Regions from separate parts of the Psychrobacillus sp. FSL K6-2836 genome, predicted to be linked through region 2. Evidence: a T-box and tRNA genes for the amino acid it is inferred to sense, from the RefSeq annotation. Region 2 holds a T-box; the other holds one or more tRNA genes.
What was found. The T-box of region 2 lies ahead of argS (arginine--tRNA ligase). A T-box ahead of a tRNA ligase gene usually reads a tRNA of that ligase, here a tRNA-Arg.
Positions count from the first base shown of each region.

Region 1: it has a tRNA-Arg gene. The T-box ahead of argS (arginine--tRNA ligase) is inferred to sense a tRNA for this amino acid. The anticodon was not compared.

Region 1 is NZ_JBBOOM010000001.1:2,093,724-2,109,827, reverse strand. Features, by position in the region: gene lysS (lysine--tRNA ligase) at 1-1,460, shown strand, start outside; rRNA gene MKY37_RS09805 (16S ribosomal RNA) at 1,849-3,402, shown strand; rRNA gene MKY37_RS09800 (23S ribosomal RNA) at 3,638-6,566, shown strand; rRNA gene rrf (5S ribosomal RNA) at 6,686-6,801, shown strand; tRNA gene MKY37_RS09790 (tRNA-Val) at 6,826-6,901, shown strand; tRNA gene MKY37_RS09785 (tRNA-Thr) at 6,915-6,990, shown strand; tRNA gene MKY37_RS09780 (tRNA-Lys) at 6,997-7,069, shown strand; tRNA gene MKY37_RS09775 (tRNA-Leu) at 7,095-7,179, shown strand; tRNA gene MKY37_RS09770 (tRNA-Gly) at 7,197-7,271, shown strand; tRNA gene MKY37_RS09765 (tRNA-Leu) at 7,287-7,375, shown strand; tRNA gene MKY37_RS09760 (tRNA-Arg) at 7,391-7,467, shown strand; tRNA gene MKY37_RS09755 (tRNA-Pro) at 7,473-7,549, shown strand; tRNA gene MKY37_RS09750 (tRNA-Ala) at 7,562-7,637, shown strand; rRNA gene MKY37_RS09745 (16S ribosomal RNA) at 7,774-9,327, shown strand; tRNA gene MKY37_RS09740 (tRNA-Ile) at 9,422-9,498, shown strand; tRNA gene MKY37_RS09735 (tRNA-Ala) at 9,516-9,591, shown strand; rRNA gene MKY37_RS09730 (23S ribosomal RNA) at 9,745-12,673, shown strand; rRNA gene rrf (5S ribosomal RNA) at 12,858-12,973, shown strand; gene MKY37_RS09720 (response regulator transcription factor) at 13,370-14,047, shown strand; gene MKY37_RS09715 (sensor histidine kinase) at 14,044-15,411, shown strand; gene MKY37_RS09710 (MMPL family transporter) at 15,486-16,104, shown strand, end outside.
Region 2 is NZ_JBBOOM010000001.1:4,215,410-4,231,513, reverse strand. Features, by position in the region: partial or broken gene MKY37_RS20660 (YkvI family membrane protein) at 1-679, shown strand, start outside; gene MKY37_RS20655 (DUF2089 domain-containing protein) at 901-1,266, shown strand; gene MKY37_RS20650 (SHOCT-like domain-containing protein) at 1,280-1,669, shown strand; gene MKY37_RS20645 (hypothetical protein) at 1,680-1,961, shown strand; gene argS (arginine--tRNA ligase) at 2,028-3,707, opposite strand; T-box leader at 3,744-3,962, opposite strand; gene MKY37_RS20635 (GNAT family N-acetyltransferase) at 4,004-4,549, opposite strand; gene MKY37_RS20630 (hypothetical protein) at 4,663-4,893, shown strand; gene MKY37_RS20625 (ABC transporter permease) at 4,925-5,953, opposite strand; gene MKY37_RS20620 (hypothetical protein) at 5,950-6,789, opposite strand; gene MKY37_RS20615 (class I SAM-dependent methyltransferase) at 7,066-7,860, opposite strand; gene MKY37_RS20610 (YitT family protein) at 8,206-8,787, shown strand; gene MKY37_RS20605 (ABC transporter ATP-binding protein) at 8,829-9,926, opposite strand; gene MKY37_RS20600 (PucR family transcriptional regulator) at 10,047-10,937, opposite strand; gene MKY37_RS20595 (hypothetical protein) at 11,153-11,284, shown strand; gene MKY37_RS20590 (hypothetical protein) at 11,445-11,648, shown strand; gene MKY37_RS20585 (spore coat protein) at 11,668-11,955, shown strand; gene MKY37_RS20580 (hypothetical protein) at 12,107-12,352, shown strand; gene MKY37_RS20575 (TlpA disulfide reductase family protein) at 12,547-13,125, opposite strand; gene MKY37_RS20570 (cytochrome c biogenesis CcdA family protein) at 13,141-13,899, opposite strand; gene MKY37_RS20565 (hypothetical protein) at 13,886-14,548, opposite strand; gene MKY37_RS20560 (SAM-dependent methyltransferase) at 14,744-15,355, opposite strand; gene MKY37_RS20555 (thioredoxin family protein) at 15,435-15,770, opposite strand; gene ytxJ (bacillithiol system redox-active protein YtxJ) at 15,886-16,104, opposite strand, start outside.

The DNA of each region.
Region 1 (16,104 bases), 2.1 Mb from region 2:
TTTTGGTGAGAAGACAAAAGATGACTGCAATACAAGAAAAAGGGCTAGATGCTTTTGGTAGTAAATTCGTACGTTCGCATTTAAGTAACGAAGTAGTTACTGAGTTCGATCAATATACAAAAGAACAATTAGAAGAAACTTTACATGAAGTAGTCATTGCAGGTCGTATTATGACTAAGCGTGGAAAAGGGAAAGCGGGATTTGCTCATATTCAAGATCTTGGTGGCCAAATTCAAATTTATGTACGTAAAGATGCAATTGGTGATGATGCATATGAGTTATTTAATACGGCTGACTTAGGAGATATCGTTGGTGTCCGTGGAAATGTATTCCGTACACAAGTTGGAGAGCTATCTGTAAAAGCAACCGAGTTTACTTTCCTAACAAAATCACTACGCCCGATGCCAGAGAAATTCCATGGCTTAAAAGATGTAGAGCAACGTTACCGTCAACGTTACTTAGATTTAATGACAAGTGAAGAAAGTAAAAATACGTTTATTACTAGAAGTCGTATAATCCGTGCTATGCGTCGTTATTTAGATAACGAAGGTTATTTAGAGGTGGAGACACCAATGTTACATACAATAGCTGGTGGAGCAGCAGCACGTCCCTTCATCACTCACCATAATGCGTTAGATATGGAATTATATATGCGTATCGCAATTGAGTTACATTTAAAACGCCTTATAGTTGGTGGGTTAGAGAAAGTATATGAAATTGGTCGCGTATTCCGTAACGAAGGAGTATCTACCCGTCATAACCCGGAGTTTACGATGATTGAATTGTATGAGGCTTACGCAGACTACAACGACATTATGAATTTAACCGAGAACTTAGTTGCTCATGTAGCACAAGATGTTTTAGGAACGACAACAGTAACTTACGGCGAAGATCAGATTAATCTTGCCCCAGGCTGGAGACGTTGGCATATGGCTGATGCAGTGAAAGAAACTACTGGTGTTGACTTCTGGGCAAAACTAACGAAGGAAGAGGCACACGCATTAGCTAAGGAACATGGCGTAGAAGTTAAACCTTCTATGGAAGTGGGACATGTATTAAATGAATTCTTCGAACAAAAAGTAGAAGAAACACTAGTGCAACCAACATTTATCTTTGGTCATCCAGTGGAAGTATCACCACTTGCGAAGAAAAATCCAGAAGACGGTCGTTTTACGGATCGCTTTGAATTATTCATCGTACGTCGTGAACATGCAAATGCATTTACAGAGTTAAATGATCCTATTGATCAACGTCAGCGCTTCGAAGCACAAATGGTAGAAAAAGAAGCTGGTAATGATGAAGCACATGAAATGGATGAAGATTTCTTAGAGGCATTGGAATATGGAATGCCGCCAACAGGTGGTCTTGGAATCGGAATAGATCGCTTAGTAATGTTATTAACTAATTCAGCATCTATCCGCGATGTACTATTATTCCCAACAATGCGTCATAAAGATTAAGTTGGATTGTGAGTTACTACTATTGGTAGTGGCTCACTTTTTATATTTGCACTATATATTGTAGGTGAAATATATATAAAAGTTTTTAAAGAAAAGTTTATAAAACTACTTGCCATAACTATTTACAGGTGGTATAGTTATCAAGTTGTCATTTTCATTAGTGACTTACACGAAAAACAAATTAAAAAAAGTTGTTGACAATGATATCGAGATTTGATATGATATTAAAGTCGCCAAAACGACATGACGAACTGAACATTGAAAACTGAACATGCAAAACGTTAAGACATACAGCTTATCAACTAACTTGTTAGAATGATAAGCAAAACAATTTTGACATCATTTAATGATGATGCCAGCAAAACAAAATGAGCTTTTTAAGTTCTCTATTATGGAGAGTTTGATCCTGGCTCAGGACGAACGCTGGCGGCATGCCTAATACATGCAAGTCGAGCGAATGACGAAGAAGCTTGCTTCTTCTGATTTAGCGGCGGACGGGTGAGTAACACGTGGGCAACCTGCCCTGTAGATTGGGATAACTCCGGGAAACCGGGGCTAATACCGAATAATCCATTTCCTCACATGGGGAAATGTTAAAAGACGGTCTCGGCTGTCACTACAGGATGGGCCCGCGGCGCATTAGCTAGTTGGTGAGGTAACGGCTCACCAAGGCGACGATGCGTAGCCGACCTGAGAGGGTGATCGGCCACACTGGGACTGAGACACGGCCCAGACTCCTACGGGAGGCAGCAGTAGGGAATCTTCCACAATGGACGAAAGTCTGATGGAGCAATGCCGCGTGAGTGAAGAAGGTTTTCGGATCGTAAAACTCTGTTGTGAGGGAAGAACAAGTACGAGAGTAACTGCTCGTACCTTGACGGTACCTCATTAGAAAGCCACGGCTAACTACGTGCCAGCAGCCGCGGTAATACGTAGGTGGCAAGCGTTGTCCGGAATTATTGGGCGTAAAGCGCGCGCAGGCGGTCCTTTAAGTCTGATGTGAAATCCCACGGCTCAACCGTGGAAGGTCATTGGAAACTGGGGGACTTGAGTACAGAAGAGGAAAGCGGAATTCCAAGTGTAGCGGTGAAATGCGTAGAGATTTGGAGGAACACCAGTGGCGAAGGCGGCTTTCTGGTCTGTAACTGACGCTGAGGCGCGAAAGCGTGGGGAGCAAACAGGATTAGATACCCTGGTAGTCCACGCCGTAAACGATGAGTGCTAAGTGTTAGGGGGTTTCCGCCCCTTAGTGCTGCAGCTAACGCATTAAGCACTCCGCCTGGGGAGTACGGTCGCAAGACTGAAACTCAAAGGAATTGACGGGGGCCCGCACAAGCGGTGGAGCATGTGGTTTAATTCGAAGCAACGCGAAGAACCTTACCAGGTCTTGACATCCCGCTGACCGCTCTAGAGATAGAGTTTTCCCTTCGGGGACAGCGGTGACAGGTGGTGCATGGTTGTCGTCAGCTCGTGTCGTGAGATGTTGGGTTAAGTCCCGCAACGAGCGCAACCCTTGATCTTAGTTGCCAGCATTTAGTTGGGCACTCTAAGGTGACTGCCGGTGATAAACCGGAGGAAGGTGGGGATGACGTCAAATCATCATGCCCCTTATGACCTGGGCTACACACGTGCTACAATGGACGGTACAGAGGGTCGCAACCCCGCGAGGGTGAGCAAATCCCATAAAACCGTTCTCAGTTCGGATTGTAGGCTGCAACTCGCCTACATGAAGCCGGAATCGCTAGTAATCGTGGATCAGCATGCCACGGTGAATACGTTCCCGGGCCTTGTACACACCGCCCGTCACACCACGAGAGTTTGTAACACCCGAAGTCGGTGGGGTAACCCTTACGGGAGCCAGCCGCCGAAGGTGGGACAGATGATTGGGGTGAAGTCGTAACAAGGTAGCCGTATCGGAAGGTGCGGCTGGATCACCTCCTTTCTAAGGATAATATCGGAATACAGATCTTTATCTGTATCTTAACGTTTTGCAGTTCAGTTTTGAATGTTCATTTTTATATGAAGATTCAACGCTTGCTCCTGCGATTACTCGTCGCAAAGTGAGCAAAACCTTTGTTCTTTGAAAACTGGATAAAACGACATTGAAACAATAAACAACAAGAAATTCTGTTGTGATTATTTACGTAATCACGACGTGTAAGACTTTTTAACTTTTAGGTTAAGTTAATAAGGGCGCACGGTGAATGCCTTGGCACTAGGAGTCGACGAAGGACGGCACTAACACCGATATGCTTCGGGGAGCTGTAAGTGAGCTTTGATCCGGAGATTTCCGAATGGGGAAACCCACTGTTCGTAATGGAGCAGTACATTTGCGTGAATACATAGCGCATCTGAGACACACCCAGGGAACTGAAACATCTAAGTACCTGGAGGAAGAGAAAGAAAAATCGATTCCCTGAGTAGCGGCGAGCGAAACGGGAATAGCCCAAACCAAGAGGCTTGCCTCTTGGGGTTGTAGGACACTCTACATAGAGTTACAAAGGAATGAGTTAGACGAAGCGATCTGGAAAGGTCCGCAGGATAGGGTAAAAGCCCCGTAGTCCAAAATTCATTCTCTCTTGAGTGTATCCTGAGTACGGCGGAACACGTGAAATTCCGTCGGAATCCGGGAGGACCATCTCCCAAGGCTAAATACTACCTAGTGACCGATAGTGAACCAGTACCGTGAGGGAAAGGTGAAAAGCACCCCGGAAGGGGAGTGAAATAGATCCTGAAACCGTGTGCCTACAAGTAGTTAGAGCCCGTTAATGGGTGATAGCGTGCCTTTTGTAGAATGAACCGGCGAGTTACGATTACATGCAAGGTTAAGTTGAGAAGACGGAGCCGCAGCGAAAGCGAGTCTGAATAGGGCGAATGAGTATGTGGTCGTAGACCCGAAACCAGGTGATCTACCCATGTCCAGGATGAAGGTAAGGTAACACTTACTGGAGGTCCGAACCCACGCACGTTGAAAAGTGCGGGGATGAGGTGTGGGTAGCGGAGAAATTCCAATCGAACCTGGAGATAGCTGGTTCTCTCCGAAATAGCTTTAGGGCTAGCCTCAAACGTTAGAATCTTGGAGGTAGAGCACTGTTTGGACTAGGGGCCCATCCCGGGTTACCGAATTCAGACAAACTCCGAATGCCAATGATTTATGTTTGGGAGTCAGACTGCGAGTGATAAGATCCGTAGTCAAGAGGGAAACAGCCCAGACCACCAGCTAAGGTCCCAAAGTATTTGTTAAGTGGAAAAGGATGTGGCGTTGCTTAGACAACCAGGATGTTGGCTTAGAAGCAGCCATCATTTAAAGAGTGCGTAATAGCTCACTGGTCGAGTGACGCTGCGCCGAAAATGTATCGGGGCTAAACAAATCACCGAAGCTGTGGATTGATACCTTTGGTATCAGTGGTAGGAGAGCGTTCTAAGGGCGTTGAAGTCAGACCGGAAGGACTGGTGGAGCGCTTAGAAGTGAGAATGCCGGTATGAGTAGCGAAAGACGGGTGAGAATCCCGTCCACCGTATGACTAAGGTTTCCTGAGGAAGGCTCGTCCGCTCAGGGTTAGTCGGGACCTAAGCCGAGGCCGATAGGCGTAGGCGATGGATAACAGGTTGATATTCCTGTACCACCAAACCACCGTTTGAGTAATGGGGGGACGCAGAAGGATAGGGTAAGCATGCTGTTGGTTATGCATGTCCAAGCAGTAAGGTGTGAATGTAGGCAAATCCGCATTCTATAACATTGAGCTGTGATGGCGAGGACGTATGTCCGGAGTTCCTGATTTCACACTGCCAAGAAAAGCCTCTAGCGAGGTGATAGGTGCCCGTACCGCAAACCGACACAGGTAGTCGAGGAGAGAATCCTAAGGTGAGCGAGAGAACTCTCGTTAAGGAACTCGGCAAAATGACCCCGTAACTTCGGGAGAAGGGGTGCTCTTTAGGGTGAATAGCCTTGAAGAGCCGCAGTGAATAGGCCCAGGCGACTGTTTAGCAAAAACACAGGTCTCTGCAAAACCGTAAGGTGAAGTATAGGGGCTGACGCCTGCCCGGTGCTGGAAGGTTAAGAGGAGTGCTTAGCGCAAGCGAAGGTGCGAATTGAAGCCCCAGTAAACGGCGGCCGTAACTATAACGGTCCTAAGGTAGCGAAATTCCTTGTCGGGTAAGTTCCGACCCGCACGAAAGGCGTAACGATCTGGGCACTGTCTCAACGAGAGACTCGGTGAAATTATAGTACCTGTGAAGATGCAGGTTACCCGCGACAGGACGGAAAGACCCCGTGGAGCTTTACTATAGCTTGATATTGAATTTTGGTGCAACTTGTACAGGATAGGCAGGAGCCATAGAGCCCGGAGCGCCAGCTTCGGAGGAGGCGTCGGTGGGATACTGCCCTGGTTGTATTGAAATTCTAACCCATACCCGTAACCCGGGTAGGAGACAGTGTCAGGCGGGTAGTTTGACTGGGGCGGTCGCCTCCTAAAGTGTAACGGAGGCGCCCAAAGGTTCCCTCAGAATGGTTGGAAATCATTCGAAGAGTGTAAAGGCAGAAGGGAGCTTGACTGCGAGACCTACAAGTCGAGCAGGGTCGAAAGACGGGCTTAGTGATCCGGTGGTTCCGCATGGAAGGGCCATCGCTCAACGGATAAAAGCTACCCCGGGGATAACAGGCTTATCTCCCCCAAGAGTCCACATCGACGGGGAGGTTTGGCACCTCGATGTCGGCTCATCGCATCCTGGGGCTGTAGTCGGTCCCAAGGGTTGGGCTGTTCGCCCATTAAAGCGGTACGCGAGCTGGGTTCAGAACGTCGTGAGACAGTTCGGTCCCTATCCGTCGTGGGCGTAGGAAATTTGAGAGGAGCTGTCCTTAGTACGAGAGGACCGGGATGGACACACCGCTGGTGTACCAGTTGTTCTGCCAAGAGCATCGCTGGGTAGCTATGTGTGGACGGGATAAGTGCTGAAAGCATCTAAGCACGAAGCCCCCCTCAAGATGAGATTTCCCATTACGCAAGTAAGTAAGATCCCTCAAAGACGATGAGGTAGATAGGTTCGGGGTGGAAGCGTGGCGACACGTGCAGCTGACGAATACTAATCGATCGAGGACTTAACCAAATTTGTTTATCGTAACAATGTCGTTTATCCAGTTTTGAAAGAATAAATTTTTATTAAATAACTCTTGCATTATTCTACAGAGTTGTTATAATAAAACATGTCTTTCAAAAGTATTCAAGTCTAGTGATGATGGCGAAGAGGTCACACCCGTTCCCATACCGAACACGGAAGTTAAGCTCTTCAGCGCCGATGGTAGTTGGGGGTCTCCCCCTGTGAGAGTAGGACGTCGCTGGGCTTGCAATAAAATTATATTTCCCATGGAGGATTAGCTCAGCTGGGAGAGCATCTGCCTTACAAGCAGAGGGTCGGCGGTTCGAGCCCGTCATCCTCCACCATATATTTACTCCTGCCGGAGTAGCTCAACTGGTAGAGCAACTGACTTGTAATCAGTAGGTTGAGGGTTCAAGTCCTTTCTCCGGCACCATTTTTCGAGCCATTAGCTCAGTTGGTAGAGCATCTGACTTTTAATCAGAGGGTCGTAGGTTCGAATCCTACATGGCTCATCACTTTTTATAGTGAATATATATTGCGGGTGTGGCGGAACTGGCAGACGCACTAGACTTAGGATCTAGCGCCGCAAGGCGTGGGGGTTCGACTCCCTTCACCCGCACCATTTAATTTAATAACCGAGCGGAAGTAGTTCAGTGGTAGAACACCACCTTGCCAAGGTGGGGGTCGCGAGTTCGAACCTCGTCTTCCGCTCCAAAGATTCATTAAAGTGCCGGGGTGGCGGAACTGGCAGACGCACAGGACTTAAAATCCTGCGGTAGGTGACTACCGTACCGGTTCGATTCCGGTCCTCGGCACCACTTTTATGAAACATTGCGCTCGTAGCTCAATTGGATAGAGCACTTGACTACGAATCAAGAGGTTGCAGGTTCGAGTCCTGCCGAGCGCACCATATAACGGGAAGTAGCTCAGCTTGGTAGAGCACTTGGTTTGGGACCAAGGGGTCGCAGGTTCGAATCCTGTCTTCCCGACCAGTTATTATTTTAGGGGCCTTAGCTCAGCTGGGAGAGCGCCTGCCTTGCACGCAGGAGGTCAGCGGTTCGATCCCGCTAGGCTCCACCATGAACATTGAAAACTGAACATGCAAAACGTTAAGACATACAGCTTATCAGCTAACTTGTTAGAATGATAAGCAAAACAATTTTGACATCATTTAATGATGATGCCAGCAAAACAAAATGAGCTTTTTAAGTTCTCTATTATGGAGAGTTTGATCCTGGCTCAGGACGAACGCTGGCGGCATGCCTAATACATGCAAGTCGAGCGAATGACGAAGAAGCTTGCTTCTTCTGATTTAGCGGCGGACGGGTGAGTAACACGTGGGCAACCTGCCCTGTAGATTGGGATAACTCCGGGAAACCGGGGCTAATACCGAATAATCCATTTCCTCACATGGGGAAATGTTAAAAGACGGTCTCGGCTGTCACTACAGGATGGGCCCGCGGCGCATTAGCTAGTTGGTGAGGTAACGGCTCACCAAGGCGACGATGCGTAGCCGACCTGAGAGGGTGATCGGCCACACTGGGACTGAGACACGGCCCAGACTCCTACGGGAGGCAGCAGTAGGGAATCTTCCACAATGGACGAAAGTCTGATGGAGCAATGCCGCGTGAGTGAAGAAGGTTTTCGGATCGTAAAACTCTGTTGTGAGGGAAGAACAAGTACGAGAGTAACTGCTCGTACCTTGACGGTACCTCATTAGAAAGCCACGGCTAACTACGTGCCAGCAGCCGCGGTAATACGTAGGTGGCAAGCGTTGTCCGGAATTATTGGGCGTAAAGCGCGCGCAGGCGGTCCTTTAAGTCTGATGTGAAATCCCACGGCTCAACCGTGGAAGGTCATTGGAAACTGGGGGACTTGAGTACAGAAGAGGAAAGCGGAATTCCAAGTGTAGCGGTGAAATGCGTAGAGATTTGGAGGAACACCAGTGGCGAAGGCGGCTTTCTGGTCTGTAACTGACGCTGAGGCGCGAAAGCGTGGGGAGCAAACAGGATTAGATACCCTGGTAGTCCACGCCGTAAACGATGAGTGCTAAGTGTTAGGGGGTTTCCGCCCCTTAGTGCTGCAGCTAACGCATTAAGCACTCCGCCTGGGGAGTACGGTCGCAAGACTGAAACTCAAAGGAATTGACGGGGGCCCGCACAAGCGGTGGAGCATGTGGTTTAATTCGAAGCAACGCGAAGAACCTTACCAGGTCTTGACATCCCGCTGACCGCTCTAGAGATAGAGTTTTCCCTTCGGGGACAGCGGTGACAGGTGGTGCATGGTTGTCGTCAGCTCGTGTCGTGAGATGTTGGGTTAAGTCCCGCAACGAGCGCAACCCTTGATCTTAGTTGCCAGCATTTAGTTGGGCACTCTAAGGTGACTGCCGGTGATAAACCGGAGGAAGGTGGGGATGACGTCAAATCATCATGCCCCTTATGACCTGGGCTACACACGTGCTACAATGGACGGTACAGAGGGTCGCAACCCCGCGAGGGTGAGCAAATCCCATAAAACCGTTCTCAGTTCGGATTGTAGGCTGCAACTCGCCTACATGAAGCCGGAATCGCTAGTAATCGTGGATCAGCATGCCACGGTGAATACGTTCCCGGGCCTTGTACACACCGCCCGTCACACCACGAGAGTTTGTAACACCCGAAGTCGGTGGGGTAACCCTTACGGGAGCCAGCCGCCGAAGGTGGGACAGATGATTGGGGTGAAGTCGTAACAAGGTAGCCGTATCGGAAGGTGCGGCTGGATCACCTCCTTTCTAAGGATAATATCGGAATACAGATTTTTATCTGTATCTTAACGTTTTGCAGTTCAGTTTTGAATGTTCATATTAATATATGGAAATTCAAAGAGGGCCTATAGCTCAGCTGGTTAGAGCGCACGCCTGATAAGCGTGAGGTCGATGGTTCGAGTCCATTTAGGCCCACCATACCCTTTTTTTGTTTCGGGGCCTTAGCTCAGCTGGGAGAGCGCCTGCCTTGCACGCAGGAGGTCAGCGGTTCGATCCCGCTAGGCTCCACCAAAAATTTATAATTTGCTTCTGCGATTATTCGTCGCAAAGGGCAAAACCTTTGTTCTTTGAAAACTGGATAAAACGACATTGAAACAATAAACAACAAGAAATTCTGTTGTGATTATTTACGTAATCATGACGTGTAAGACTTTTTAACTTTTAGGTTAAGTTAATAAGGGCGCACGGTGAATGCCTTGGCACTAGGAGTCGACGAAGGACGGCACTAACACCGATATGCTTCGGGGAGCTGTAAGTGAGCTTTGATCCGGAGATTTCCGAATGGGGAAACCCACTGTTCGTAATGGAGCAGTACATTTGCGTGAATACATAGCGCATCTGAGACACACCCAGGGAACTGAAACATCTAAGTACCTGGAGGAAGAGAAAGAAAAATCGATTCCCTGAGTAGCGGCGAGCGAAACGGGAATAGCCCAAACCAAGAGGCTTGCCTCTTGGGGTTGTAGGACACTCTACATAGAGTTACAAAGGAATGAGTTAGACGAAGCGATCTGGAAAGGTCCGCAGGATAGGGTAAAAGCCCCGTAGTCCAAAATTCATTCTCTCTTGAGTGTATCCTGAGTACGGCGGAACACGTGAAATTCCGTCGGAATCCGGGAGGACCATCTCCCAAGGCTAAATACTACCTAGTGACCGATAGTGAACCAGTACCGTGAGGGAAAGGTGAAAAGCACCCCGGAAGGGGAGTGAAATAGATCCTGAAACCGTGTGCCTACAAGTAGTTAGAGCCCGTTAATGGGTGATAGCGTGCCTTTTGTAGAATGAACCGGCGAGTTACGATTACATGCAAGGTTAAGTTGAGAAGACGGAGCCGCAGCGAAAGCGAGTCTGAATAGGGCGAATGAGTATGTGGTCGTAGACCCGAAACCAGGTGATCTACCCATGTCCAGGATGAAGGTAAGGTAACACTTACTGGAGGTCCGAACCCACGCACGTTGAAAAGTGCGGGGATGAGGTGTGGGTAGCGGAGAAATTCCAATCGAACCTGGAGATAGCTGGTTCTCTCCGAAATAGCTTTAGGGCTAGCCTCAAACGTTAGAATCTTGGAGGTAGAGCACTGTTTGGACTAGGGGCCCATCCCGGGTTACCGAATTCAGACAAACTCCGAATGCCAATGATTTATGTTTGGGAGTCAGACTGCGAGTGATAAGATCCGTAGTCAAGAGGGAAACAGCCCAGACCACCAGCTAAGGTCCCAAAGTATTTGTTAAGTGGAAAAGGATGTGGCGTTGCTTAGACAACCAGGATGTTGGCTTAGAAGCAGCCATCATTTAAAGAGTGCGTAATAGCTCACTGGTCGAGTGACGCTGCGCCGAAAATGTATCGGGGCTAAACAAATCACCGAAGCTGTGGATTGATACCTTTGGTATCAGTGGTAGGAGAGCGTTCTAAGGGCGTTGAAGTCAGACCGGAAGGACTGGTGGAGCGCTTAGAAGTGAGAATGCCGGTATGAGTAGCGAAAGACGGGTGAGAATCCCGTCCACCGTATGACTAAGGTTTCCTGAGGAAGGCTCGTCCGCTCAGGGTTAGTCGGGACCTAAGCCGAGGCCGATAGGCGTAGGCGATGGATAACAGGTTGATATTCCTGTACCACCAAACCACCGTTTGAGTAATGGGGGGACGCAGAAGGATAGGGTAAGCATGCTGTTGGTTATGCATGTCCAAGCAGTAAGGTGTGAATGTAGGCAAATCCGCATTCTATAACATTGAGCTGTGATGGCGAGGACGTATGTCCGGAGTTCCTGATTTCACACTGCCAAGAAAAGCCTCTAGCGAGGTGATAGGTGCCCGTACCGCAAACCGACACAGGTAGTCGAGGAGAGAATCCTAAGGTGAGCGAGAGAACTCTCGTTAAGGAACTCGGCAAAATGACCCCGTAACTTCGGGAGAAGGGGTGCTCTTTAGGGTGAATAGCCTTGAAGAGCCGCAGTGAATAGGCCCAGGCGACTGTTTAGCAAAAACACAGGTCTCTGCAAAACCGTAAGGTGAAGTATAGGGGCTGACGCCTGCCCGGTGCTGGAAGGTTAAGAGGAGTGCTTAGCGCAAGCGAAGGTGCGAATTGAAGCCCCAGTAAACGGCGGCCGTAACTATAACGGTCCTAAGGTAGCGAAATTCCTTGTCGGGTAAGTTCCGACCCGCACGAAAGGCGTAACGATCTGGGCACTGTCTCAACGAGAGACTCGGTGAAATTATAGTACCTGTGAAGATGCAGGTTACCCGCGACAGGACGGAAAGACCCCGTGGAGCTTTACTATAGCTTGATATTGAATTTTGGTGCAACTTGTACAGGATAGGCAGGAGCCATAGAGCCCGGAGCGCCAGCTTCGGAGGAGGCGTCGGTGGGATACTGCCCTGGTTGTATTGAAATTCTAACCCATACCCGTAACCCGGGTAGGAGACAGTGTCAGGCGGGTAGTTTGACTGGGGCGGTCGCCTCCTAAAGTGTAACGGAGGCGCCCAAAGGTTCCCTCAGAATGGTTGGAAATCATTCGAAGAGTGTAAAGGCAGAAGGGAGCTTGACTGCGAGACCTACAAGTCGAGCAGGGTCGAAAGACGGGCTTAGTGATCCGGTGGTTCCGCATGGAAGGGCCATCGCTCAACGGATAAAAGCTACCCCGGGGATAACAGGCTTATCTCCCCCAAGAGTCCACATCGACGGGGAGGTTTGGCACCTCGATGTCGGCTCATCGCATCCTGGGGCTGTAGTCGGTCCCAAGGGTTGGGCTGTTCGCCCATTAAAGCGGTACGCGAGCTGGGTTCAGAACGTCGTGAGACAGTTCGGTCCCTATCCGTCGTGGGCGTAGGAAATTTGAGAGGAGCTGTCCTTAGTACGAGAGGACCGGGATGGACACACCGCTGGTGTACCAGTTGTTCTGCCAAGAGCATCGCTGGGTAGCTATGTGTGGACGGGATAAGTGCTGAAAGCATCTAAGCACGAAGCCCCCCTCAAGATGAGATTTCCCATTACGCAAGTAAGTAAGATCCCTCAAAGACGATGAGGTAGATAGGTTCGGGGTGGAAGCGTGGCGACACGTGCAGCTGACGAATACTAATCGATCGAGGACTTAACCAAATTTGTTTCAGTTCCAATGTCGTTTATCCAGTTTTGAGTGAACAAACACTCTATATATGAGGGTTTCAAGATACAAGCAGTGCTAGGAAACAAGTGAGAGAAAGAAGGAACGTACTAACGTACGTGACTGACGGATCGAATGAAGTTGACAACGCAATGCGCCGTATATTGAAAGCCGAATGAGTCTAGTGATGATGGCGAAGAGGTCACACCCGTTCCCATACCGAACACGGAAGTTAAGCTCTTCAGCGCCGATGGTAGTTGGGGGTCTCCCCCTGTGAGAGTAGGACGTCGCTGGGCACCAAAGAAAAGTCGTTACCGAATTATCGGTAGCGACTTTTTTTATTTGTAGAGTAATTCAGCCCTGTTGGGAATTAATCACTGTTGATTTGGTATTAAAAAGAACGACAGCTGACGAATCTCAGTTGGTTGCTATCGAGGATTAAATAGTTGATCTACTCCACTTACTTACAAACAAACTCTCTTTTATTGTATAGTGTACACTTTTAATTCGTAGAATAAATTATCTATGATTGCACTAGATTAGCATGAGGTAAGTGGTATTAAACTAAGTAGAGGTCCATAATAGTAATTGTACAAAAGTAAATAAACTAAACAATAGGAGCCACAACAATATAAATCACTTGCCGAATGGGAAAGAAGGAGACACAATATAGGTGAAGAGGGGGGTTATATGTGGTTGTAATATTAGCAGTAGATGATGATATGCATACGTTAGAGTTAATATCAATTTTTTTATCAAACACAGGGTATCGAGTTGTAAAGGCAAGAAATGGGAAAGAAGGGTTAGCATTAATCGAAAAGGAAATGCCTGATCTTGCAATAGTTGACGTGATGATGCCAGAGATGGATGGTTTAACGCTAACAAAGATTATTCGAGAACAGTATGATTTTCCAATTCTATTACTAACAGCAAAAGGACGTCTAGAAGATAAAGAAAAGGGCTACTTAGCAGGATCGGATGACTATTTAGTAAAGCCCTTTGAACCGAAAGAGTTGTTATTTCGTATCCGCGCAATATTAAGAAGATACGACAAAACAAGTGATGCCAATATACAAGTAGGAAATATGTTGATCAATAGAAAGAGCTTTGTGGTGCAAATAGGGGAAGAGATACTAGTCCTACCTTTAAAGGAATTTGAATTGCTTTCTAAGCTTGCGTCGAAACCAAACCAAGTCTTTACTCGTGATCAATTAATCGAAGCGGTATGGGGGATTGATTTTGAAGGGGAAGAACAAACATTAAGTGTACATATAAAACGGATACGGGAACGATTAGCCAAAACGCAAACAGATATAGAGATTAAGACGGTTCGGGGAATGGGATATAAATTAGAAGGAATGCATGTATGAAAACCTTATATAGTAAATTTGTCTGGATGACACTCCTTATTATGTTTGCAAGTGGGACAATAGGTTTTATGATTGTAAATACGTTTTATCATCAAAATTTGAAAGAGAAAAATGATGAGAAAAATGTAGAAGTAGCTAACTCTATAGTAGAGCTTATCGAATCTTCTAATGTATATAGCATAGAGTCACTTCTACAGACAATTGGAGATACTGGGTACCAGATATATATTGTAAGTGAGGACGGCGAAGAGAGCTTTTATGGTGGGGATTTCAGGGCTCGTGAAATTAGTGATTCTATTGTGAAGAAAGTTCTAAATGGCGAGGTATATCATGGAATGCGAGAGTTTCCAAAGGAGACGTTTATAACTGGATACTTTTCAAATGAATTAACAAATACAGTAGGGATCCCATTCACGTATGAGGATAAAAGTTACGCACTTTTTCAAAGACCTAATATTAAATTTCTATTTAATGAAATTCATCTCCTTTTAGGAGGACTTGCAGGAGCAATGATATTCATTAGCGTTATTGCTATGTTAATCGTTGCCAAAAGGATGATTGATCCTCTAACAAAACTGACGATTGCTACAAATAAAATTGCGAATGAAGATTTCCAAGTGCCAATACTAGTAAACCAACGAGACGAAATTGGTCAATTGGCGGACAGCTTCCGGAATATGGTGAAGCAATTGGAAGCTAGTGACCGCTATAAAAAAGATTTTATCGCTAGAGTGTCGCATGATTTTCAAACACCATTATTAAATATACAAGGATATGCTGCTTTGCTAGAGAGTGGGGATTTAAATGGAAATTACGCAGAAATCATTCAAAAAGAAGCAAAGCGTTTATCGGGATTAATGAAGCAATTATTATTACTTACCTCATTCGATCAAGCGAATACTCGAACGAAAAAAGAGTTATTTCAACTGGACGACCAATTGAAACAAGTTGTGTTGAAATTTAGATGGCTATTAGATGAAAAGGATATTTCCATCAAATTGCATTTGAAAAAAGTAGAGGTATTGGGAGATAGAGAGATGTTAGAATACGTCTGGGAAAATCTCATTTCTAATGCGATTAAATACAATTACTCTCCGGGAGAAATACAAGTAGAAATGACAGAAACTACGGAAAATGTGCAAGTTATCATACAAGACACTGGTATCGGAAACAAAAATACGGACTATGGACAATGGACGGAACGATTTTACCGAGAGGATGCAGCGAGATCTACACAAATCGAGGGCAGTGGGCTAGGTCTTGCAATTGTAAAGGAAGTCATTCAGTCGCATAATGGCATGCTTTCATTTGAAAATGTAGAACCCCATGGAACAAAGGTGTACGTCCAACTAAAGAAGATGTAATTCCCCGTTCATCTTCTGTTCACTTTCGAAATGTATAGTTACCCCTGTAAGGAAATTTAATAGGGGGTAGCGAAATGAAAAACAAGCGTACTTGGCTTATAACTTTAACGAGTTGGTTAGTTATAGTAGTATTACTTTCTTTTCTTGCACCATCCAGTAAAGAAGTTGCAAGTACATCCAAAAATGCTGGTCTTCCAGAAACTGCTTTATCCATTCAAGCTGATAAAGTAGTAAAAGAAAATTTCTCTAGTAGTGAGGGGATACCTCTCCTAATAGTTTTTGAAAAAAATAAGGCTGCCACAGATGAAGAAATACAAAGCATTCTTACATTAGTGGAGAAGAATTATCCAGGTATACCGAAGTTTTCAAAAATCCCTATGGAGCAACGAAATTCTTTTGTGTCTGAAGATAAGAAGACATTCTTTGTGCCATTAATTTTAGAAGGACAATTAGAAAGTAAAGAGATTCATGCGCAAGTGAAAGAGATTAAAAAGAATGTATCTAACATTATCCCATCAGGTTTTACTATTTATTATACGGGACCGGCTGGTATAGCAAGCGATACAATTGAGCTATTTTCACAAGCTGATGTAGTTTTACTTCTAGCAACTGTAGGGATTATTTTTATACTATTAATCATTATTTATCGCTCATTCATTCTTGCTATCATTCCACTAATTGGCGCTGGAATTG
Region 2 (16,104 bases):
AACGATTGCTTCTGTTACGCTGAATGTACAGAAAATAATTGGTTTGATTAGTGCAATTACTCCATTTTTACTTGTGTTGGTTATTTTGATAGCCGGATATTCTTTATTCCAATATGATCCTTCTTCTATGGATATGGATGCGGCTGTAGCCAAAACATCTCCTGCGGCTTCCAATTGGATAATGGGTGCATTACTATATGTATCTTATAATATCGCAGCAGGAGTTGCGATGATTACAGTAATTGGCGGAACAGTAAAAGATCAAAAAGTAGCGGGTCGTGGCGGAATTATCGGTGGTCTAGGATTAGGTTTATTAATATTATTAATAAACATCTCGATGTTAACGCAACTGGAAAAAGTTTCTGATGTAGCCATGCCAATGATTACATTATCAAATGCAATACATCCTATTGTTGGCTTTTTGATGGCAATTGTGCTGATTGGCATGATTTACAATACAGCAGTTGCAATGCTTTATGCCTTTTCTGCACGTATCATGAAACCAGAAAAACCAACTTTTAAGACATTTACTATTCTATTTGGAGTAATAGCTTTTATCGCTAGTTTCTTAGGCTTTGTTAATCTTGTCGGAACTGTCTATCCAATCACAGGATATTTAGGCTTCCTTTTAATTGCGGCGATTATTGTTTCTTGGTTTAAATATAAAAAGAGAGCTTGATTTCGGAAAAATAGATAGTGAAAGGCTCCAGGTTCTCATTGATTTCTGAATTGCTTGAGAACCTGATATCTAGTTTTAATTGAATAATGAAGAAGATTAATTAATAATATTAAACATCGAGTTAATATTATTAATTTTTTTGTTGAAATTTTTAAATTTTATTATATATTTTTTCTTTCCCTTGTTATATAATCAAATAAACTAAAAGGAAGGAATTTCTTATGGCTTATAAAGTAATCACAAATTGTCCTGTTTGTAGTAAAACATTGAAAATTACGAAGTTGCAGTGCTCTCATTGTCACACTACGATTGAAAATGAGTTTGAATTATCCAAGCTAGCGTCCTTATCAAAGGATCAGCTTCATTTTGTGGAAGTATTTTTAACATGCAGAGGGAATATCAAAGAAGTTGAAAAGGAACTGGGAATTTCGTATCCAACGGTTCGAGGTAAGCTAACAGACATCATTTCATTCCTTGGATATGTGCAGAAAAAGAAAAATGAAGTAGATGAGAAAAAAGTTGTCACCATGTTGGAAAATGGCGAAATCACACCAGAAGAAGCCATTAAGCTCTTAAAAGAAGAATAGGGAGGAATTTATCATGAAAGAGGAAATTACAAGAGTGTTAACCATGGTCCAAGAAGGTAAGATTGATCCAGATAAGGGATCAGAACTGATTCAAGTATTAAAAGAGAAAGAAGAAACAGGTAATAAGCTTTTTGAAAAACCGACTAAATATTTAGATAAAATATTAAAAATTCGTGTTATATCAGCCGAAAATGATAATGTCACGGTAAATTTGCCTATAAAACTTGTCAAGGCAGTAATAATGGCTGGACACAGTATCGCAGCAAGTATTCCTCAAGCGGAAAAATACGTTAAAGATGTAGATATTAGCCTAATTATTGAGGCAATCGAAAGCGAATTAGATGGCCAAATTGTTGATATTAAATCGGCAAACGGGGATACCGTTTCGATCATCATTGATTAGTGATTTGCTTATGTTGCATGTAAAAGTGAAAGTAAAAGACGTTCGGTTTACCATTCCAATTCCATATACTATTATAAACATTATTATTTCAATTTTGTCTTCAAAATTTTTTCAGCAAAATGTAAACAAATGGACAAAAGAACACTTCAAAAAAAGAAAACTGGACTTTACCATTCCACTAGTAGACAAAAATACGCTAAAGCCTATCCTCAAGGAACTGAAAAATTATAAGGGGATCGTGCTAGTAGATGTCAAAGCTAGTGACGGTACTGAGGTTAAGGTTAGACTATAGTGAAAGGTACCAGGTTCTCGTTGAATTCTGAATTGTTTGAGAACCTGGTTCCTAAAATTTCCGATATTACATCTTCTTTGGAGCTGGTACACCTAATAGTCGTAAGGATTCCTGCAAGACAACAGATATCGCAAAGGCAAATGTTAACTTAGAAGCTGTCGTTCCATCATTAGCTAAAATTTTTGTACTAGCATAATATTTATTGAACTGGCGTGCAAGCAGTAAACTAAACTTCGCAATTTGAGATGGATCTGCATGATCAAAAGCTTTTTCTACCACATGTGGAAAATCCTCGAGTAGCTGGATAATTGGCCACGCTTCAACTCCAATTGGTGAAAAAGTGAATGCTTCAGCCCCAAAGTTACCTTTTTGGAGCAATGAACTAATTCTAGCATTCGTATATTGTACATAAGGTCCTGTTTCCCCTTCAAAATTAAGCATTTGCTCCAATGAAAAATCAATATCGTTCATGCGATCATTTTTTAAATCATTGAAAATAACTGCTCCTACTCCTACTTGCTTTGCGACTTCACCTTTATTTTCTAATGTTGGATTTTTCTCGTAAATATTATGCTCTGCAGTTTTAATAGCATCAGCTATTACATCCGCAAGCAAGATCACTTTGCCTTTACGCGTAGACATTTTTTTGCCGTCTTTGAGCATCATTCCAAATGGAACATGTTGTAGCTGGTCGGACCATTCATACCCCATTTTTTGTAGCACTGAAAATAGTTGCTTAAAGTGTAGTGTTTGTTCATTTCCCACAACGTAAAATGTTTTACTTGCCTGATATGTTTGATGACGATACAAAGCTGCTGCTAGGTCGCGTGTCGCATAAAGGGTCGCCCCATCTTTTTTAGTAATTAGACTTGGTGGCATATCATCAAGCTCTACTACAAAAGCACCTTCAGATTCAATTAATAATCCTTTTTCCTTTAAATCGTCAACTACATTAGTCATTTTATCGTTATAAAAAGCTTCACCAGCATAAGAATCAAAGTGAACACCCAAAAGTTCATAGATTATTTGGAACTCCTTTAAAGAAGCCTCTTTGAACCATTTCCATAAAGAGAGAGCCTCTTCATCTCCTTCTTCAAGTAATTTAAAAGCTGCACGAGCTTGCTCATTTAAAGAGTCATCTTTTTCTGCCATATCATGAAAATGCACGTAAATCTTTAATAACTCTTCAATTGGTGCTGCAAGGATTTTCTCCTCATTTCCCCATAATTTATAAGCAACTATAAGCTTGCCAAATTGTGTGCCCCAGTCACCAAGATGATTAATGCGAATAGCTTCATACCCATTTTTCTCCGCAATATTCGCTAGAGCGTTACCAATTACTGTTGAACGCAAATGCCCCATTGAAAAAGGCTTTGCTATATTTGGCGAGGAAAAATCGATCACAATTTTTTCCTGCTTTTTATTTTTACTTCCATACTGCTGTTGATCCATCGTAATAGATTGTAAAACTTGGTTTGTAACTAGCGTCCGATTGAAGAAAATATTCACATACCCACCAACGACTTGAACGCTGGCTATTAACTTATCCTCTAACTTAGTACTTAACTCTAACGCTATTTGTTGTGGAGCTTTACGCAATTTTTTCGCCAGTGTAAAACAAGGAAATGCAATATCACCTAGTTCCGTCTGCTTTGGCTTTTCTAGTAACTGCTCTATTTGTTGAACAGTCCATTCATTTTCTAATGCCTTTGAAATGACATTTGCGATTTGGTTTGTCAGGTTCATGTATTTTCCTCCCATATAAAAAGCTCTCGTCTCTAAATAAGAGACGAGAGCTAAAATTCCCGTGGTACCACTCTAGTTGCCACAATTGTGACCGCTTTTCCGTTCTTAACGAGGTGCCTTCCCCGATTTTCCCTACTAGACTTTCAGGACATTTCTCCAAAGTGCGGTTCATCGATTCTTCTTGTATTAGGCTCCCACCATCCCTAACTCGCTTCCCAGTCTCGTATCGATTACTCTCTTCTTCAACGAATTTAACTTTATGATTTTACATATCGTACAAGAGATTCAGAATTGTGTCAACAACCCCAATCATCTTTTAAAATAGAATACATATACAAGTCATCAAATTTTCCACAAGTATATTCATAATGTCTTAGTAAACCCTCTCTTTTAAATCTTTGCTTCTCCACTAATTTTTGTGAAGGGACATTAGCCGGTTCGATTAAGGCTTCGATTCGTTCGAATGAATAATGATCAAAACCGAACTTAATAACTGCTTCCAATGCTTCCCCAGCTATTCCTCTTCCCCAATATTCTTTGCTTAATTCGAATCCCACCTCAGCACGGTAATTTTTTGTGCTCCTATTAAGAAATCCGCAGCTTCCGATAACCTTGCCAGCATCTTTTAGCGTAATTCCCCATCTAATGCCAGATTCATCTTTGCGGATAGACTGATACCAACTGATTTCATCCAGAGCGTCTTCTACAGATTGAAAAGGTTCCAATCCCATATGTTTTACAACATCCTTATCTGACAAATAGCGTAACATGTCAGAAGCATCCTCGTTTGTAACTTCTCTTAATAATAATCTTGACGTTTCAATAATTGGCATAGTCGTCATTGTTAAAACCTCGATTCATTTGTAAAATAAATTTGCTTAGTAAAAAGGGAAAACACAAACCTCGAATAGAACCACCTCTCCTTTGTCATATTAACTACAAAGGAGATGATATAATGCCACGAAGAAGTGACAATCCACATGTGAATCCCACACCACATTTGGATGGTAAAAAAGAAAATATAATAAACGATCCAGCGGCAACTGCTGGTGCTAAAATCGGTATTCAATTGAATGCAAAAGAAGAATTTGCACAAGAAAGAAATCCATTCAACTACTTTCCAAAACGAGATAAAGAAATGGAACCATTTGAGAAGCTGACAAGAGGTAAAAAAGTAGAAGAATAAAAGTAGCTAAACAAAAGCTGCAGATTACACTCTACAGTTTTTGTTTATCCTTAAATAGTAGCTGCATTCTTTCTTTTAATTGTTGTTGATTCCACTCCACTGTTTTGTCAGAGACCAAAGAAACTTTCTTGCGCTTCGGTATTTTCACTTGACCGCTTACTGCTCTTGTATAACCTTCTATCATCGCAGCAATTGCTAAAATGACAAGTGCGAAGCAAATGGCTGGACCAAGTGGCAACCAAGGAACTCCCTGCAAGTAACGGAAGGAAGACCCAAAAAGACCTGCCCATTCATATGCAATCGATTTAGGTGGATCACCGAACATTGGATCATAGCTGACATCTGTCCCTCCAATATACAATTGTAAAAGTCCTAAATGAGTGAAGACGACTAAGGTTTCCACGACCTGCTGACCGTATAAGACGAATAGCTTTTCTCGCATCATTGGGAATAGATGTCTAGTAATAATTCGGGACTTACTTGCACCTAGAGTTTTGGAGGCAAGAATATATTCCTGCTGATACAATAAGTTCGCTTCATTGCCAATAAGAGAAGAAACAATCGGTACTGTAATAATGGCCATTAATACTACTTGAATAACAATACGCTCCCAGACAGTTGTGGAGAATCCTTCCATCGGCTCCCATAACACCGAATAGAGCATTAAATAGGAAAAAATAGTCATCGGTACATAATGAAGAGGATCGATGAAACTATTAATCGTTCTACGACGTTTTTGCCAATAGGTCCCGATTGCAAATCCTAATGGTACGGCTATTAGCATCCGTACTGCAGCGACACCCATAGCTGAAATAATCGTATACTTTGCTCCGAGCATAATTTTAGCGAACATATCAAAGCCATACTGATCGGTCCCTAGCGGATGCGGCCAGCTTGGAGAAAGCGGTGCGGCCTCGATAACTCTCCCTTTTTCCATTATAAAATAGGTTTGCTTCGGGTCTGGACCATTTATCCATTCAAATACAAAGCTTCCGATAAGAAAGAAAGCTAATATGAGAAAACCAAATACAAAATAAGGTTGTTTCCATAGCAATTTCATAATATAGCACCTCCACGGCTTGTCCGACGTAAAAAGTACCACTCAAAAAAGCTATATACGATGAACACTGGTATGAAAAAGCTACATACAGTTATTAAAAATAACTCTCCAGATAAATGCTCACTTAAGTGGAACATAATACCCGGCATATTGAACATTCGCTCTAAGATGAATAAATTGGATAGCATAAACCACATCGTTTTTTTGGACTGAAAGAAAATACTAATGATAGCATTACGAAAAATATGTATAAATAAAATGATGACCTTATTAAATCCAAGTGATCTAGCGAGCTCTACATACAATTTTCTTTCCTCTGCTTCAAACGTCAGCATACTTAAGCGGTAAAGCTGAACCATCGGCAAAATCATTAAACAAAAAACAGGAAGCAGGTAGATTTTCTCTCCACCAGTAGATGCAATTCGCATAAAAACACCCGTATGTCTATGGACAATGATAACTAGTAATTGAATAAGTAAAATAACTAAAATATCCGGCAATGATTCCAAAAAGAAAAATATTGTTTTGATGCGCTGTCGTGCACGTTCTTTAAAAAGCATCGTAATTACTGTAAATGATAAAGCGAAAACAACTGCAACAAAAAGTGCTAGAAATAATACTTCAAGTGAATAAAATATATATTCTCCAATATAACTACTATAATATGTATCTAAGAAATGCTTCAGTGGGAAAAGAACGAGTAAATGTTCCCCATATTCTCTCCACCAAAACTCCCCTTTTTGAAAACCATTAATAAGAATTGGCAATCCACTAATAAGCAAAATACCGATGAATGCAACAACTAACCGTAGCACCCACTGCATAAAACGTTTCACAAAAAATCCCCCTGCTGCCTGAAAATCATGATAAAATCATCATAACATAATGAAAATGAAAAACAGAGAATTTTTTGCAAATTCAAAAAAAAGTGGAAAAAGGTAAGGGAAAACTTGAATATTAAATTGTTCCATACTTATACTCTTGACTATATTATGTTATTAATGAGTCTCTTAATAAGTGTAAATTCACAGAAGACCACCAAAATCTACTTGATGTATTGGACTTAATAATAGACCATCGAAATGACTGCCTTGTTTAACTAAAGGATAGAATTATTTTTTCAGAGCAAGTTTTACTGATGTTTTTATTTGCTCTTTGAACACTCCATTTTTATCAATAGCTAACAATTCCTCTTTTAAATGTTTTTCAAATAAATCCACTTTTTCTCCTAGAAAACGTTTAGCACCAAAGGAAGTTGAATAGTGATTTCCAATTATAGAGTCCAATGTCCATATGTGCTCATAAGAAGGTATTTGATGAATTTCTAGGTCAAACTTTGAATTTGCTATAATATCCTGATGACTAACTGTTGGATGACTGTATGTAATATTCCCTGCTCTTCTTTCATCCCCATACCAATGCTTTACAACCTCTTGAACGGTCTGTTGCCATGGCAAAAGCGTTTCATTAGGAGAGTAATTATCTATAATAGCTATTCCTCCACCAACAGCAACCATTTCATATAAACTTTCAAGAATCCGTGGTCTATCCATCCAGTGAAATGCCTTTGCAATAGTTACCAATCTAAAGGTCATGTTGTTATTACGTTTATATTTTTCAACATCACCAAGAAACCACTCTGTATTTTCAACTCTAATTTCTTTATTGATTCTTTCAGCCTCCTGGATCATCTCAGACTCAGTATCCAACCCTACTATTTTTTCAAACCAATCAGAGAACCTTAATGATAAACGCCCATCACCGCAGCCCAAATCCAGCATGTTACCATTTCCATCTAAAGAAAACTTATTCCTTAAATATCTGATTAGATTAGCGGAATATACTGGTCTATATCGTGAATAATACCAAGCTGTGCCTTTAAATAAATCATCCCCATAATCTTTCATTGAATAATCCCCCTTTTTTAACCTTCAAATTTTCTTAAGTTACCTACAATTAGTTTAAGTATTACATTTCAAATTATATCGTTTTGATGGTTAAGCTAAAGAAACAAAGTAAATCTGTTCTATGTTTTTATGAACGTATTGGTGGAAAAGAATACACTCGCAGGACTGGTTTGTTTGGGGAACTTTGCATTAGTAGCCTCCAAGTAACAACAGTAAAAGTTAGGAAGAATTATAATTCTATTCTACAATAACTCAACCTTTTCCTTTAACATAGCAATATTTTTTACATTTTCATTGCTATTTTTTCATAATGTATATACATGGATGTCCTTGGGAGTTGAAAAGATGTATTGGATGAAAAAAGGCTTGGTTATACTGATTGGAAGTATTTTTATAGCATTAGGTATTAATCTTTTTTTGATACCTCATAAGGTATTAGACGGTGGGATTATCGGCATAGCACTAATATTAAATTATCTTTGGGCTTTAAAGCCCGGGTTAATGATTATTCTTTTTAGTATCCCAATCTTTATCATCGCATGGTTCAATTATCGGGAATATTTTTATAATAGTTTACACGGGATGATTATCTCCTCCTTTTTGATAGATTTGTTTCAGCCATTGGTTAGATTCATACATATTGGTTCGATTTACAGTTCTATTTCAGGCGGAATTTTTGTTGGTGTTGGTATTGGTTTGATGCTGAGGTTTAAGACAAGTACCGGGGGAACAGATTTAGTCGCTCAATTACTTAGTGAAAAAACGGATATAAATGTAGGTATACTTATCTTTATCATTGATACTATAGTGGTGTTATGTGGCGGGCTATTATTGTCTACCGATACGCTACTCCTATCGATTATTACGATCTTTTTTGTGGGAGTCACAACAAGCTTGATCACGAGAAATGTTACCCAGGTTGAATGATAAAAACCGCTAAGGAATTTAACTCCTTAGCGGCTTGGTTTCTATTTAATGCGTTGTTCCGTTTCCTTATCAAAGAAATGTGCTTTACTAAGATCAAATGCTAAGTCAATTGTATCTCCTGCTGAAATATTGAAACGCGAGTCAATTCGAGCAACGAAGTTTTGATTGTTCACTTGCGAATAAAGAATAATTTCTGCTCCCATTAACTCAGCAACCTCTACAGATGCACTCACTTTCGTTTCAGGAGAGAAGTCTAAGAAAACTTGCTCGTCATTAATATCCTCTGGACGTATACCAAGAATAACATCTTTTCCGTCATACCCACGTTCTTTAAGAATTTTAAGTCTGCCATCAGGAACAAGTAACTTTACATCATCCATCACAAAATAATTACCAACCAATTTACCATTTAAGAAATTCATCGCTGGAGATCCAATAAATCCACCAACAAATACATTATCCGGCTCGTCATATACCTCTTTTGGTGCACCAACCTGTTGAATGACCCCGTCTTTCATAACTACTAATCTCGTAGCCATTGTCATTGCCTCTGTTTGGTCATGCGTTACATAAATAGTTGTCGTTTGCAGACGACTATGTAATTTTTGAATTTCTGCGCGCATTTGCACACGAAGCTTTGCATCTAAGTTAGATAGTGGTTCATCCATTAAGAACACTTCCGCATCACGTACGATTGCTCTACCAAGCGCTACACGCTGACGTTGACCACCAGAAAGAGCTTTTGGCTTACGATTCAATAGGCTCTCCAGCCCTAAAATTTTTGCAGCATTATCTACACGTTTTTTAATCTCATCTTTTTTAAATTTGCGAAGCTTCAGCCCAAAAGCCATATTATTATAAACGTCCATATGTGGATATAGCGCGTAGTTTTGGAATACCATCGCAATATTACGATCTTTTGGTGGTACATCATTTACGCGTTTATCACCGATAAATAAATCCCCTGAAGAAATCTCCTCTAATCCAGCAATCATACGTAATGTCGTCGATTTACCACAACCAGAAGGACCAACTAATACTAAAAATTCTTTATCTCGTATTTCCAAATTGAAGTCTTCTACAGAAACTACGTTATTGTCATATACCTTTTTAATATTTACTAATTTAAGTTCAGCCATCCTATTTCCCCCTTGAATTGAAAGTGCTTTCATTACTAATAGAATACTATATTTTAAATTTTCAAGAAATGGGAATAGTGCACAAAGATAAAGAAGAATTTAGTGTATGTTTACCAAAAATCATTTTCTAGCTATTAATGCCAAGGATACCGTCATTGCATCATGGAATTGGCGAATATCGATCCCGGTCTTATCAAAAAAACGCTCCAATCGATATTGAAGACTGTTGCGGTGCAGATGGAGTACTTTAGCAGTCTCTGAAAGATTTAAGTTACACTTTAAAAAAGTCTCAATCATTTTAATCGTCTCTGCGTCGTGTATGTACTCTTGCAATATAGTTTTAGAAATATCCAATCGTAATTCAGCCTCGGTCTGCTTTGTAAGTATAAACGGTATAGCTTCCACATACGTCACTACCGATTTGTTCGTATAAAGGAAAACGCGTTTGGCCACATTGGTCAATGAATTATAGTGAAGTGTAATATCCGCTATATCCTTTTTGTATGGTCCTACAAAAAAGTTAATTTTCACATATAAATCACTCATTAAAATATCGATTATCTGCTCATATGAAATACTTTCCTCTTCTTGCATTTGTTGCTCTATGATAAATCCTTCGTGCTCGCTCTCCCATAAAATAGGTACTTGCTTATCAAAAAGTGCCTCTATGGCATCCTTAAACAAAACGGGTTCAATTTGATTTTTATTGAACGAAAAATAAACGAACCGAAAAGAGTTACTCGGTTTCCAATCCTTTTCTTCCATCAATTCTGCAGAAAAAATAATTTTCCTCCAGTTTTTTTCTGCTTCTGTTGGTGTCGGGAACTGCACATTATACGGAGATAGAAAAGTAGTTAATAACGAGATATCTTTTGAGGTTAATTCGTCATTACGGATACCAATTATTTCATTTTTGTCTGTGGTAAACCATTTATAATCTATGCTTAAATCATCGGAACCGTCTTTATATACTTTTACAGACGAGTAAATTTTTCTTAATTGATTAATCATTATACAACCTTCTTTCAAAAAGAATTACAATCCAAGAATTTATCTCTATCTATTACCAATACTATACAATTAAATTATGATTAATGAAACTAGATAAGGATAGAACAAATGCTACTTCACAATAGCTATGTAGTAATGTATTAATAATTAAGTTAGATACTGAATTTTTCTCCATTTTTGTTTCATACTGATAGTTAGTTAAAGGGGGGAAAAGGTTGAAAAAAGAAGATTTTTTAGATTTGGAACCAGCTGAAGCAAATATTGCTATCCGAGAAGAATTCTATACCGAAAACGACCATGAGGAAGTTCTGCCAACACACGTTAATTCTAACGCCCTAGTTTTTTAAATTACTGGCAAGGATAATTAATCAACCAAGCTTAGATTATTAGTCGTGGTCGTTAAAGATGTATTTAATTATCAAAATTTATAAGACTTTTTTAAAGGATAAAATAGATAAATACAAACAATACTAACTTTACTATTAATTGTTTGGGAGGTGAAATAAAGTGACCGTTCTAACGATGAAAGAATTGGCATTTATGGAAGATGAAATACGTGGAGAGGAAATAATTGCGAAAACGATGAATTGGTGTGCAACACAATGCAAAGACCAAGAGCTAAGAAAAATAATGGAAGAAATAGCGGAAAAACACCAGTTAAAAATTGCTAGCCTCTCCCAATACTTTAATCGTACTAACAACACTCAATAACTTCAAAAGGTGGGTTCATATGCCAAATAATATCGCAGGACGTGGTTTAACAGACCGTGAAATGCTTCAGCTTTGTCTAGAGCTGGAGAAGGGGCGCTGCCGCAGTATTAACAATACAATATTAGAGACCACACATCAGCAGCTACGTGAAATTTATGAACAATGTTTTGAAAATGCGAGCTCCAACCACTATCTGCTTTTTAAGATAATGAGTAACAAAGGCTGGTATAAGACCGAGCTTGCATCTAAGGAGCAGGTTGACAAAGTACAGGAGCTTATGCAAAATAACCTAAATCCAGATGACTAGTTTTAGAAAAACGTATAAGCGTATTTTTAATGTACGGTTTAGACTGTGGATAAACTCGGTAAAATTGAGTTTATCTACAGTCTTTTTTGTTTTAAGAATAAATTTCCAAGTAATAGACAATTAATATTGTATATTGGAGGGGAAGATTATTATGATAATAAAACATGATGAGAAAATAATTTATTGCTACTGCTGTCGCAAAAGGACTTTATTTATACGTAGAGATTTGCATAATAATAGTGGTGTAGAGAGTCATTGTAGTGAATGTTCATTCATTTGGTTTGAATGGCAAAATCGGGCAGTAGAGCGAGAAAAAGAAAAGTGGCTTGACTTTAATGGGGGAGTTTTAACTAAAACAATTAGTCATACATTAATTACTAAACAAAATTCGATATAACATTAATTCCTCACATATCTGGTTATTATTTAGATTGTTCTATTATTTTAAATGCAAACAACACCGTTATTTAATATGAGCGGTGTTGTTTACAATAGAATATCAATTCATAAATATCTCTACATTTTATCATCATCAACGATCCTTGTTTTATAAGAATAATTGCTATTCTAATTTTATACGATGGAAGAAACCTATTGCATCATTTCAAATTGCTGTACCATGAAGTCGTAATTCATTGCACCCATCGTGATAAATTGAATGCGTCCATTCGAGTCAATCATATAGGTAGTTGGATAAGCCATAACCTTATATTCGTTTGAAACAGCAGATTGATCATCTAATGGAGTTGTCAACGTTAGGTTCAATTCATCTACAAATTTTTGTACATTATCCTGATTCGATTCTGTTTCGGTTAAATTCACAGCCAAAACTTGTACATCCTTATTTTTCTGGAACTTTTCCATATCAGGCATCTCGGCGCGGCAAGGCGGACACCATGTTGCCCAGAAGTTCAGCATGACTCGCTTACCTTTGTAATCTGACAACTGGACTGTCTCACCATCTAATGTAGTGAGTTCAAAATCAGGGGCAATCTCACCTTTACGAATTCCTACCTCATTGGATTCTTCCACTTCTACTGGATTATTTATCTGCTGGTTTGTTAGTTTATTCTCTTCTTGAGTAGTTTTTTCATTTGAAGCGAATAGAAACTCATAGACTGACCAACCAAGCATCCCCATTACTATAATAATAAGAATCGCCTTTTTCATTTCTCATTACCTCCTTCATCCTAATTTATCAAACCATGTATCTTGCACTAGTTTCAGTAAAAACTCAGTGATGCGCGGCATTTGACCAGTAAATAAGATCAATCCCATAATTATCATAATCACCGCGCCTGTTTTCATTATTACTTGACTATGTCGAGTGATCCACTTGGTTGATCCTAGGAAGAACGTCAAGAGAAGAAATGGCAATGCAAACCCCAATGCATACATTACCGTGTATATAATTCCTTGAGCTGGATTACTGGCTGCCAAGAATAAAATGGAACCGAAGATTGGCCCAATACACGGTGTCCAACCAGCAGCAAAACCCATGCCCACCAAAAAAGTACCTACATAGCCCACTGGTCTTTTTGCAGATTGAAAACGTCTTTCCTTCATTAGCATTGTAATATTAATCCAACCTCCAACGAAAAGCCCCATGAAGATAATTAACACTCCGGCTAAACGTTGAATAAGGAGCCCAGTATCACCTACTAATAATGTTTGAATAAATTGCCCTAAATAAGAAGCTCCCATGCCTAAGCCAATAAAAACAAGGGATACACCTAACAAAAAAAATACGGAATGACTTAATAATTTAGTTCGTATTGTATTATCATGATTTCCCTGCAGTTCCTTGACACTGATTCCAGTAATATAGGATAGGTACGCGGGAAAAATCGGTAGCACACAAGGCGATAAAAAAGATAATGCCCCTGCTCCTAATGCTAAAAACATCCCTAACCCTAACATCGTATCTGTCTCAATTCCCCCCACTTATGGCACCCTCTTTCTTTTTCTGATAAATAATTAGTAGACAACTTATAAGGAGCATTAAAACTAAAAACCATGGTGCCAAAGTATACCCAAACACCATCATGATTGGCATCTTAACTGCCAAACCTAAGCTACCTATGGTCCATCCGAGGAATATGAATAGATTCAACCAGTGTGGGGATACATGATCGCGCATGATTACAAATACAACTAATAACAAAGCGACTAAACCCATATAGCCAATTGAATATGTATTGCCATTCCAAATTATTTGAGTAAATTCATACACAAATGAAGTAACTAAAAATATTTGTATAAATGCATTAAAAAATGGTAGCACATCAATTCTTCTACGTTTAGATTGAATCACAATTGTTATCACACTAAATAGAGCAGCTAAGTAAAATGCAAGTGAGTTACTTGGATAAGACAATATGGCCATCGGATCAACTATAAAAATCGAAAAGTTTAAAATGATTTTTCCAACCCAAATAAAAATAACAAAATTTATCAGTTGATCCAACGTTTCTTCCATATGAATTTTCTTCTTTTCTTTTGCTAAATCACTTATAAAGTAGTAAGTGAGAAATCCCATACTAAAGCTTAAAATGATAATAGCAATTGAAGATTGTATACTCGACAGTGTCACAGTTAAACCCTCCCGACTTATTGCTTCCTGTCTATATTACTAAAGCTTTGTGAAAGTCTGATGAAATTGAGTACTCATTCAATTAAATAAGCTTAAATAGCAATATTAAAAAAGACGACTCGCACTAATTTTTCGGAGTCGTGTTTTATTATTGATTAACTATATCAAATCATTTCCAACCCCAATATTTTCGCTTTAATTCCTTTGCTCCTTTGGTTTTTGCCCAACAAATTGGATTACATGTGACTCCCCATTATGGAATTCTCCTTCATGGCGGACAACTTCTCCCATGAAAAAGTGAACAATGCGCCATTCAGCAAAGATTTTCAAAAACTCTTCCGGTTTGTATAAAAAGTCTAGCTCTTGCGGCCCGCCACTTTTATAAGGAATTTGATAATGTGAATACACCTCTGTCAGAAAATAACCACCTGGCTTTACAGCTTCTTTTACACCTTGAAGTGTTTTGTGCCGAAGCTCTGTCGGGAAATGACCAAAGATACATACAATTTCATCCCAATTAGCTCTACTCCATTTTGCTTCGTTTAAGTCTACAAGCTCAGTCGTGACCGCTACCCCACGTTCATCTGCGAGCTTATTTGTTTTCGCGAGCCCAGATTCCGCATAATCCCATGCTGTGACTTTCATTCCCTGCTCCGCTAAGTAAACCGCATTACGCCCTTCCCCTTCAGCAATGGCAAGAGCCTTACCCGAAACTTTTATTTTCTTCTGAAATTCCGTCAAGAAAGCATTCGGTTCCCTGCCATAAACATAATCCTCTGTTTGAAAACGTTCATTCCAATGGTTCATTTTAATCATCCTTTCATGTATAGTTTTGTATCTTTAAACGTTAAGTTAAATGTTTTCTATGAAACTGAATGAACTAAAATCAATCCGATTCCTCAACAATCATGTTATAAATTTTGCTTATTTTTTCATGCAAAGATTGCATTTGAACAAATCGTGCTTCCCTTAAAATTTCTTTACCATCTACAAATAATAGTAGTGCTGGTACAGTAAGAACCGAAAGACATCCAGCTATTTCTTCGACATCATCTGCATTTATATGCCCTAGCTGTATTAGTGGGAATTCTTTCAGTAAATCCTTCAGCTGAGGCAGTATAGCATGACAAACTCCACAATTAGTTCTTGATACATATAAAAAACTAAACTTGTGGTCTTCGATAAACTTTTCTACTGAGTTGATCGATGTTAATGTAACCATATCTTCTCCTTTCTTTTCAGAGGAATAATTTTGTGATTCTCAGTCACTATTAATATTTTGTTCAACCCCCATAAAAGAGCTGACCTAATTCTTGAACAGTCATAGGCGCTACTAATCAAACATACGTATTTATTGCCTCGTTTAATAGAGACTTCTTTATTTTGTAGTGAGTAGCCTGCCAAATTCCTTTTCCATCTTTCAAGATTAGAAGTTGAGGGGACTCATGCTTTACCCTGAGATCTTTTTCTATCGTGTTTGAAACACTTCTGTCCTCCTGTACAATGACTATGTATTTAGGAAGTTCTGTTTCAAGCGCTTGTACTTCTTTCATAGC